2 regions of the Oerskovia sp. PE-21s genome follow, and region 2 is predicted to be linked to the other one. Evidence: predicted binding sites of a transcription regulator. Region 2 holds the regulator's gene; the other holds the start of a gene.
The links. Region 2 encodes LexA, which represses DNA repair genes until DNA is damaged. Its sites were predicted from a motif close to TCGAACANNTGTTCGA; they were not measured.

Region 1 (3,407 bases), on a different contig from region 2:
GGGGAGTCGGGCGCTCCGTCCGGCGGCGGCGACGCTCAGGCGCGGTCGGCCCAGGGGCCGATGACGGGAGACCACGTGCGCACGGTGCGCCGCGTGATGACGTTCTCGCGGGCGAACGGGTCGGCGTCGAACGTGCTCGCGACCGAGGCCTCGTCCGGGGCGTCGACGAGCAGCAGCGCGCCCGCGGGGTTGGCAGCGTCCTGGGCGAGGGGTCCGGAGGCGAGCAGCGTGCCCTCGTCGAGCAGCCCGCGCAGGAACGCACGGTGCTCGGGGCGGAACTCGTCCAGGACGGCGGGCTTGTCGGCGTACGTGTAGGTCACGGCGAAGATCGGCATGGCGACATTGAAGCACCATCCGGCGTGGTGGCGGTCCGTCGTCGGCCCGCTCGGTCGCGCGACCGGTGTCCTACCAACCGCGCTCGCGCCACTCGTCGAGGTGGGGGCGCTCCGCCCCCAGCGTCGTGTCCGCGCCGTGGCCCGGGTAGACCCAGGTGGCGTCGTCGAACCTGTCGAAGAGCCGGGTGGTGACGTCCGCGTAGAGCATCGCGAAGCGGTCCGGGTCGTTCGACGTGCTCCCGAGGCCGCCCGGGAAGAGCGAGTCCCCCGTGAACAGGTGCGCTCGGCCGGGCACGGCGTCCGGTGCGCTCGCGTGCTCGGGCTCGCGGTAGACGAGCGTGACCGAGCCGGGGGTGTGACCTCGCAGGGCGACCACCTCGAACGTGAGGTGGCCGACGACGATCGTGTCGCCGTCGTGCAGGTGGCGCGTGATGGTCGCGCCGGTCGCCTCGGCGACGGCTTCCGCGTCGGGAGCGCCGGCCGCGAGCCGCGCGCCGGTGGCCGCGCCGATCGAGGAGAGCGCCCCGAGGTGGTCGAGGTGCCTGTGCGTCGTGACGACGAGGTCGAGGCGGGCGGTCGACGAACCCTCCCGGACGAGCTCGAGGAGCCGGTCGGGCTCGGCGGCGGCGTCGACGAGGAGCTGGGCGCCGCTCCCGCGGCAGGTCAGGAGGTAGGCGTTGTTCGCGGCGGGCCCGACGGCGAGCTTGCGGACCTCGACCTCGTCCAGCACCCGCAGGTCGCTCGGTCCCGCGACCGTGACGTCTCCGGTGTATCCCACGCCGATCTCCTCGCTGTGCTGGTTGGCGTCCTGACGGACGACCGGCCGCCGGTGTGACGAGCCTCTCGTGCCGAGTCTGGCACGCCCGTGGCGGGACCCGGAGCGCCGTCCAGGAGCAGGTCAGACCGCCGGGGCCGACCTTCGACAGGAACCGCAGGACCCTCGGCACCGGTGACGTCGGTCGAACAGGTGTGCGAATGTCAGGGGCGAGGCTTACGATGCTTCGGTGAGCAACCGCCTTGTCATCGCTGGTGCCCGTGAGCACAACCTCCGCAACGTCGACCTCGACCTGCCGAGGGATCAGCTCATCGTCTTCACGGGACTCTCCGGGTCCGGAAAGTCCTCCCTCGCGTTCGACACGATCTTCGCCGAGGGGCAGCGTCGCTACGTCGAGTCGCTGTCGGCGTACGCCCGTCAGTTCCTCGGGCAGATGGACAAGCCCGACGTCGACTTCATCGAGGGCCTGTCGCCCGCGGTCTCGATCGACCAGAAGTCGACCAACCGCAACCCGCGCTCGACCGTGGGCACCATCACCGAGGTCTACGACTACCTGCGCCTGCTCTTCGCGCGCGCCGGCACCCAGCACTGCCCGGTCTGCGGCGAGAAGGTCCAGGCCCAGACGCCGCAGCAGATAGTCGACCGTCTCCTGGAGCTGCCCGAGGGTACGCGCTACCAGGTCCTCGCTCCCGTGGTGCGCAGTCGCAAGGGGGAGTACAGCGAGCTCTTCAAGGAGCTGCAGTCGAAGGGCTTCGCGCGCGCCCGCGTGGACGGGGAGGTCGTCCAGCTCACGGACCCGCCGGCGCTCGAGAAGAAGCTCAAGCACGACATCGAGGTCGTGATCGACCGTCTGGTCTCGCGCGAGGGCGTGCAGCGCAGGCTCACGGACTCGGTCGAGACCGCGCTCGGGCTCGCCGGGGGGCTCGTCGTCGTTGAGCTCGTCGACGCCGACGCGGACGACCCGCAACGCGAGCGCCGGTTCTCGGAGAAGCGCGCGTGCCCGAACGACCACGAGCTCACGCTCGACGAGATCGAGCCGCGCACCTTCTCGTTCAACGCCCCCTACGGTGCGTGCCCCGAGTGCACGGGTATCGGCTTCCGCCTCGAGGTCGACCCGGACCTCGTCGTCCCGGACGACGAGAAGTCGCTCGCCGAGGGCGCGGTCGCGCCCTGGGCGCAGATCTCCTCGGAGTACTTCCACCGCGTCCTGACGGCGCTCGCCTCGGACCTGGGCTTCTCCATGGACGTGCCGTGGCGCGCCCTGCCTCAGCGTGCTCAGCAGGCGGTGCTCTACGGCCAGAACCACGAGGTCCACGTCCGGTACAAGAACCGCTGGGGGCGCGAGCGTCAGTACTCGACCGGCTTCGAGGGCGTCGTGACGTTCCTCGAGCGCCGCCACGGCGAGACCGAGTCGGAGTGGTCCAAGGAGAAGTACGAGGCCTACATGCGCGAGACGCCGTGCCCGGTGTGCCAGGGCACGCGTCTCAAGCCCGAGGTCCTCGCCGTCAAGGTGGGGGACAAGTCCATCGCCGAGGTCTGCAGGCTCCCGCTGCGCGAGGCCGCGGCGTTCCTCGGTTCGCTCGAGCTGGGCACGCGCCAGAAGGCCATCGCGACCGAGGTCCTCAAGGAGATCGACGCCCGATTGGGCTTCCTGCTCGACGTCGGGCTGGACTACCTCTCGCTCGAGCGTCCGGCCGGGACCCTCTCAGGAGGTGAGGCGCAGCGCATCCGTCTCGCGACGCAGATCGGCTCGGGGCTCGTCGGTGTCCTGTATGTCCTCGACGAGCCCAGCATCGGTCTGCACCAGCGGGACAACCGCCGGCTCATCGACACCCTGACCCGGCTGAGGGACCTCGGGAACACGCTCATCGTCGTCGAGCACGATGAGGACACCATCCGGGCGGCCGACTGGATCGTCGACATCGGCCCGGGCGCCGGCGAGCACGGTGGACGCGTGATCCACTCGGGCGACTACGCAGGCCTCCTGGAGGCGCCCGAGTCCGTCACGGGCGCCTACCTCTCCGGGCGTCGCAGCATCCCGCTGCCCGCCGCCCGCCGCCCTGTCGACAAGGACCGTCGGATCACGGTCGTCGGTGCGCGCGAGCACAACCTCGAGGGCATCGACGTGAGCTTCCCGCTCGGCACCCTGACCGCGGTCACCGGCGTCTCGGGGTCCGGCAAGTCCACGCTGGTCAACTCGATCCTCTACACCGTGCTCGCCAACGAGCTCAACGGAGCCCGTCAGGTCGCAGGGCGTCACCGTCGGATCACGGGACTCGAGAACCTCGACAAGGTGG
Region 2 (3,407 bases):
TGCGCGAGTGCTCCGTGGCGGTCGCCACGGACGGTGCGTCCCGAACCTATGTCTCGACCCTGACGAGGCGCAAGGCGCCCCGCCACGACGAGACAGCACGACGCGTTCCACACGCCGGTCAGCACACACATGAGAACGGAGGTGGCCGATGATCGGCCACCTCCGTCGGGACGCCCCCGTCCCCATCTCACGTCCGCGACTCGCCTCGCGAACGTCGACGCAACTGCGGAGACGCGCTGGCGCGCCCCCTCCTCACCGACCGACCCCCCAGCCGGGTTGGTGAGGCAGCACTAACTTAGGGGAACCTAATGCGATTGCGCAAGCCCTCCGGGCACGGGCCCTCACAGCGAGGGCAGCATCACCCCGGGCCGAAGGGCTGCCGACGCCTGAGCGGCACGGAACCCTCGACCGGTCAGCGCGCGAAGTCGGGGTCGACCGGCAGCAGGAGCTGCTGCCCGACCTGGAGCCCGGTCGACGAGAGGTTGTTGAGCTCGGCGAGCTCCGCCATCACGTCTCGCACGTCCCGGCCGCCCGATGCCAGGGCGGACGCGTGCTGCCACAAGGTCTCCCCCGCCTCGACGACGTGGATCCGGACCTCGACCGGCTCGCCGGGGCCGGACGCCACCGCACGGGCGCCCCACAGGGCCCCGAGTGCGAGGGCCGTCGCGACGAGCAGTACCAGGACGACACGGCCTCGCGTGGTCAGCCGCAGCGGAGCCTCGGCCTGACCCTGAGGACGACGCTCGACACGCCACCCGTCCGTCGCGCCCATCGCGGTGATCGCACTCATAGCCACTCCTTCGTCCGTGGCGCCCGAACCGCCTTCCCCGGTCGCTTCGAACACCTGTTCGTCGAACATCTGTACGATTTCTATCACCGTCGGGCGCCGGTGTCGAGACATGCTCGAACATGTGTTTGATTCGTGTCGCCGCGTGACCTACGCTGTTCGAGTACTGGTCGTCCGATATGTCGGACGCCTGGGGGTGGGACGTCTCGCCCCCGGGCTGACGAGATCGCCGCGGCCACGCTCAGGAGCCGGTGCCGCTCGCGGCGCCCCTCCGCAGGACAGGGACCGAGACGGCCGAGCAGGGCGGAGACGACGATGGCGGGACGGGTGGCCGACACCACGGGCAGGCTCGCGAAGGTGCACGAGCTGCCCGACGGCACGACGGGCGGGGACGGTCTCACACCGCGCCAGCGGCTCGTGCTCGAGACGATCCGCGCGTCGGTCGACCAGCGGGGCTACCCGCCGAGCATGCGCGAGATCGGCGAGGCCGTCGGCCTGACGAGCCCGTCGAGCGTCAAGCACCAGCTCACGACGCTCGAGCGCAAGGGCTACCTGCGTCGCGACCCCAACCGCCCCCGCGCGATCGAGGTCGTCCAGCACGACGACGCGCGGTCCATCGCAGCGCTTCCCGGCAGCGCGTTCCCGCGCGTCGAGGGCATCGACACGACCGAGGACTCACCCGAGCGCCCCACGCCGTCGTACGTCCCCGTCGTGGGACGCATCGCCGCCGGTGGTCCCATCCTGGCCGAGCAGGTCGTCGAGGACGTGTTCCCCCTCCCCCGCCAGCTCGTCGGCGACGGCGAGCTCTTCCTGCTGCGCGTGGCCGGTGACTCGATGATCGACGCCGCGATCTGCGACGGCGACTGGGTCGTGGTCCGTCGCCAGCCCGTCGCCGAGAACGGCGAGATCGTCGCCGCGATGATCGACGGCGAGGCGACCGTCAAGACGTTAAAGCGCATCGACAAGCACGTGTGGCTCATGCCGCACAACGCGGCGTACCGGCCCATCTCGGGGGACGACGCCCAGATCCTCGGCCGGGTCGTCTCGGTCCTGCGGAGCCTCTGAGCACAGCGTCCCGCCGGCCCCCAGGGACCGGCGCTCAGCACGACGAAGGGGACGGCCCGGTGGGCCGTCCCCTTCGTCGTGCCCGGCGCCCGTCACGGGCACCGGGGGGACGACTACAGTCCGAAGCTCTTGGCGACGGCGCGCACCGAGTCCGCGGACGCCCGGAGGCCCGCGAGCTCGTGGTCCGACAGCGGGACCTCGATCCGCTCACCGCAGCCACGCCGCTCGAGCAGCGAGGGGACGGAGAGGCAGACGTCGCTGATCCCGTGGAAGTCCTCGAGGAGCGAGGACACCGGCAGGACCCGGTGCTCGTCGTCGAGGACGGCCTCGATGATGCGGGTCGCGGCGAGCGCGACGGCGTAGTTCGTGGCGCCCTTGCCCTCGATGATGCGGTAGGCCGACTGCACGACCTCGTGCGCGATGTCCTCGCGCACCTCGGCCGTGAGCGGTCCCCGACCCTTGAGCCCCTGCCACTCGAGCAGCGGCACCCCGCTGATCGTCGCCGAGCTCCAGAGCGGGATCTCGCTGTCCCCGTGCTCTCCGGCGATGTACGCGTGCACGTTCTGGACCGCGACGCCGCAGTGCTGCGCGACGAGGAACCGCAGCCTCGAGGAGTCCAGGACCGTGCCGCTCCCGAAGAGCTGGTTCGGCGGCAGTCCCGAGTACTTGAGGGCCGCGTACGTGACCACGTCGACCGGGTTGGTCACCATGATGTAGACGGCGTTGGGCGCCACCTCGACGAGGCCGGGCAGGATCTTGCGCACGAGGGAGATCGTCGCCTCGGCGAGGTCCAGCCGTGTCTGCCCGGGCTTCTGCTTGGCCCCGGCGGTGAAGACCACGACGTCCGCGTCGGCGCACACCGCCACGTCGTCGGAGCCCTCGACCTTGGCCATGGGCATGAACTGGATGCCGTGCTGGAGGTCGAGGACCTCGGCCTCGACCTTGGTCCGGTTGATGTCGAGCAGGCTCACGGTGTGAGCGGCTCCACGCATGAGCGCCGCGTAGGCGAGGGTCGATCCGACGGAACCTGCGCCGACGATCGCGAGCTTGGTGGTACGGGCGGGCACTGTGCCTCCTGGACGTTGAGCACCGGACGTCGGTCGCTGCACGAGCGTCACGACGTCCGTCGCGTGGACTACCAGGTCTCAGCCTAGGGCGGACAGGCGCTCGAGCGCAGAGAGGACGACACGTCGGTCCGTCGTGGTCCAGAAGTCCGGCATCGACTTCGTGAGGTACGAGCCGTAGCGAGCGGTCGCCAGACGCGGGTCGAGGACAGCGACGACGCCTCGATCGGCCGTCGACCGGATGAGCCGTCCGGCGCCCTGCGCGAGCAGCAGCGCGGCGTGGTTGGCCGAGACCTGCATGAAGCCGTTGCCGCCCGCGGCCTCGACCGCTCTCGCGCGGGCCGACTTCACCGGGTCGTCGGGCCGCGGGAAGGGGATCCGGTCGATCAGGACGAGCTGGCAGCTCGGCCCGGGGACGTCCACGCCCTGCCACAACGAGAGCGTGCCGAACAGGCACGTCGCGGGGTCCGCGGCGAACTCCTTGACGAGCG

Region 1: a site for LexA is predicted at 1,295-1,310, ahead of uvrA (excinuclease ABC subunit UvrA). Genes of this name have one in related genera too.

The regions. Positions count from the first base shown of each region.
Region 1 covers NZ_JBUXJM010000003.1:27,751-31,157, forward strand. Annotated here, with positions in the region: gene ACZDYF_RS06000 (YciI family protein) at 36-335, opposite strand; gene ACZDYF_RS06005 (MBL fold metallo-hydrolase) at 406-1,113, opposite strand; gene uvrA (excinuclease ABC subunit UvrA) at 1,340-3,407, shown strand, end outside.
Region 2 covers NZ_JBUXJM010000010.1:54,150-57,556, reverse strand. Annotated here, with positions in the region: gene ACZDYF_RS17180 (LysM peptidoglycan-binding domain-containing protein) at 413-790, opposite strand; gene lexA (transcriptional repressor LexA) at 1,103-1,852, shown strand; gene ACZDYF_RS17170 (L-lactate dehydrogenase) at 1,966-2,919, opposite strand; gene ACZDYF_RS17165 (ATP-dependent DNA helicase) at 2,998-3,407, opposite strand, start outside.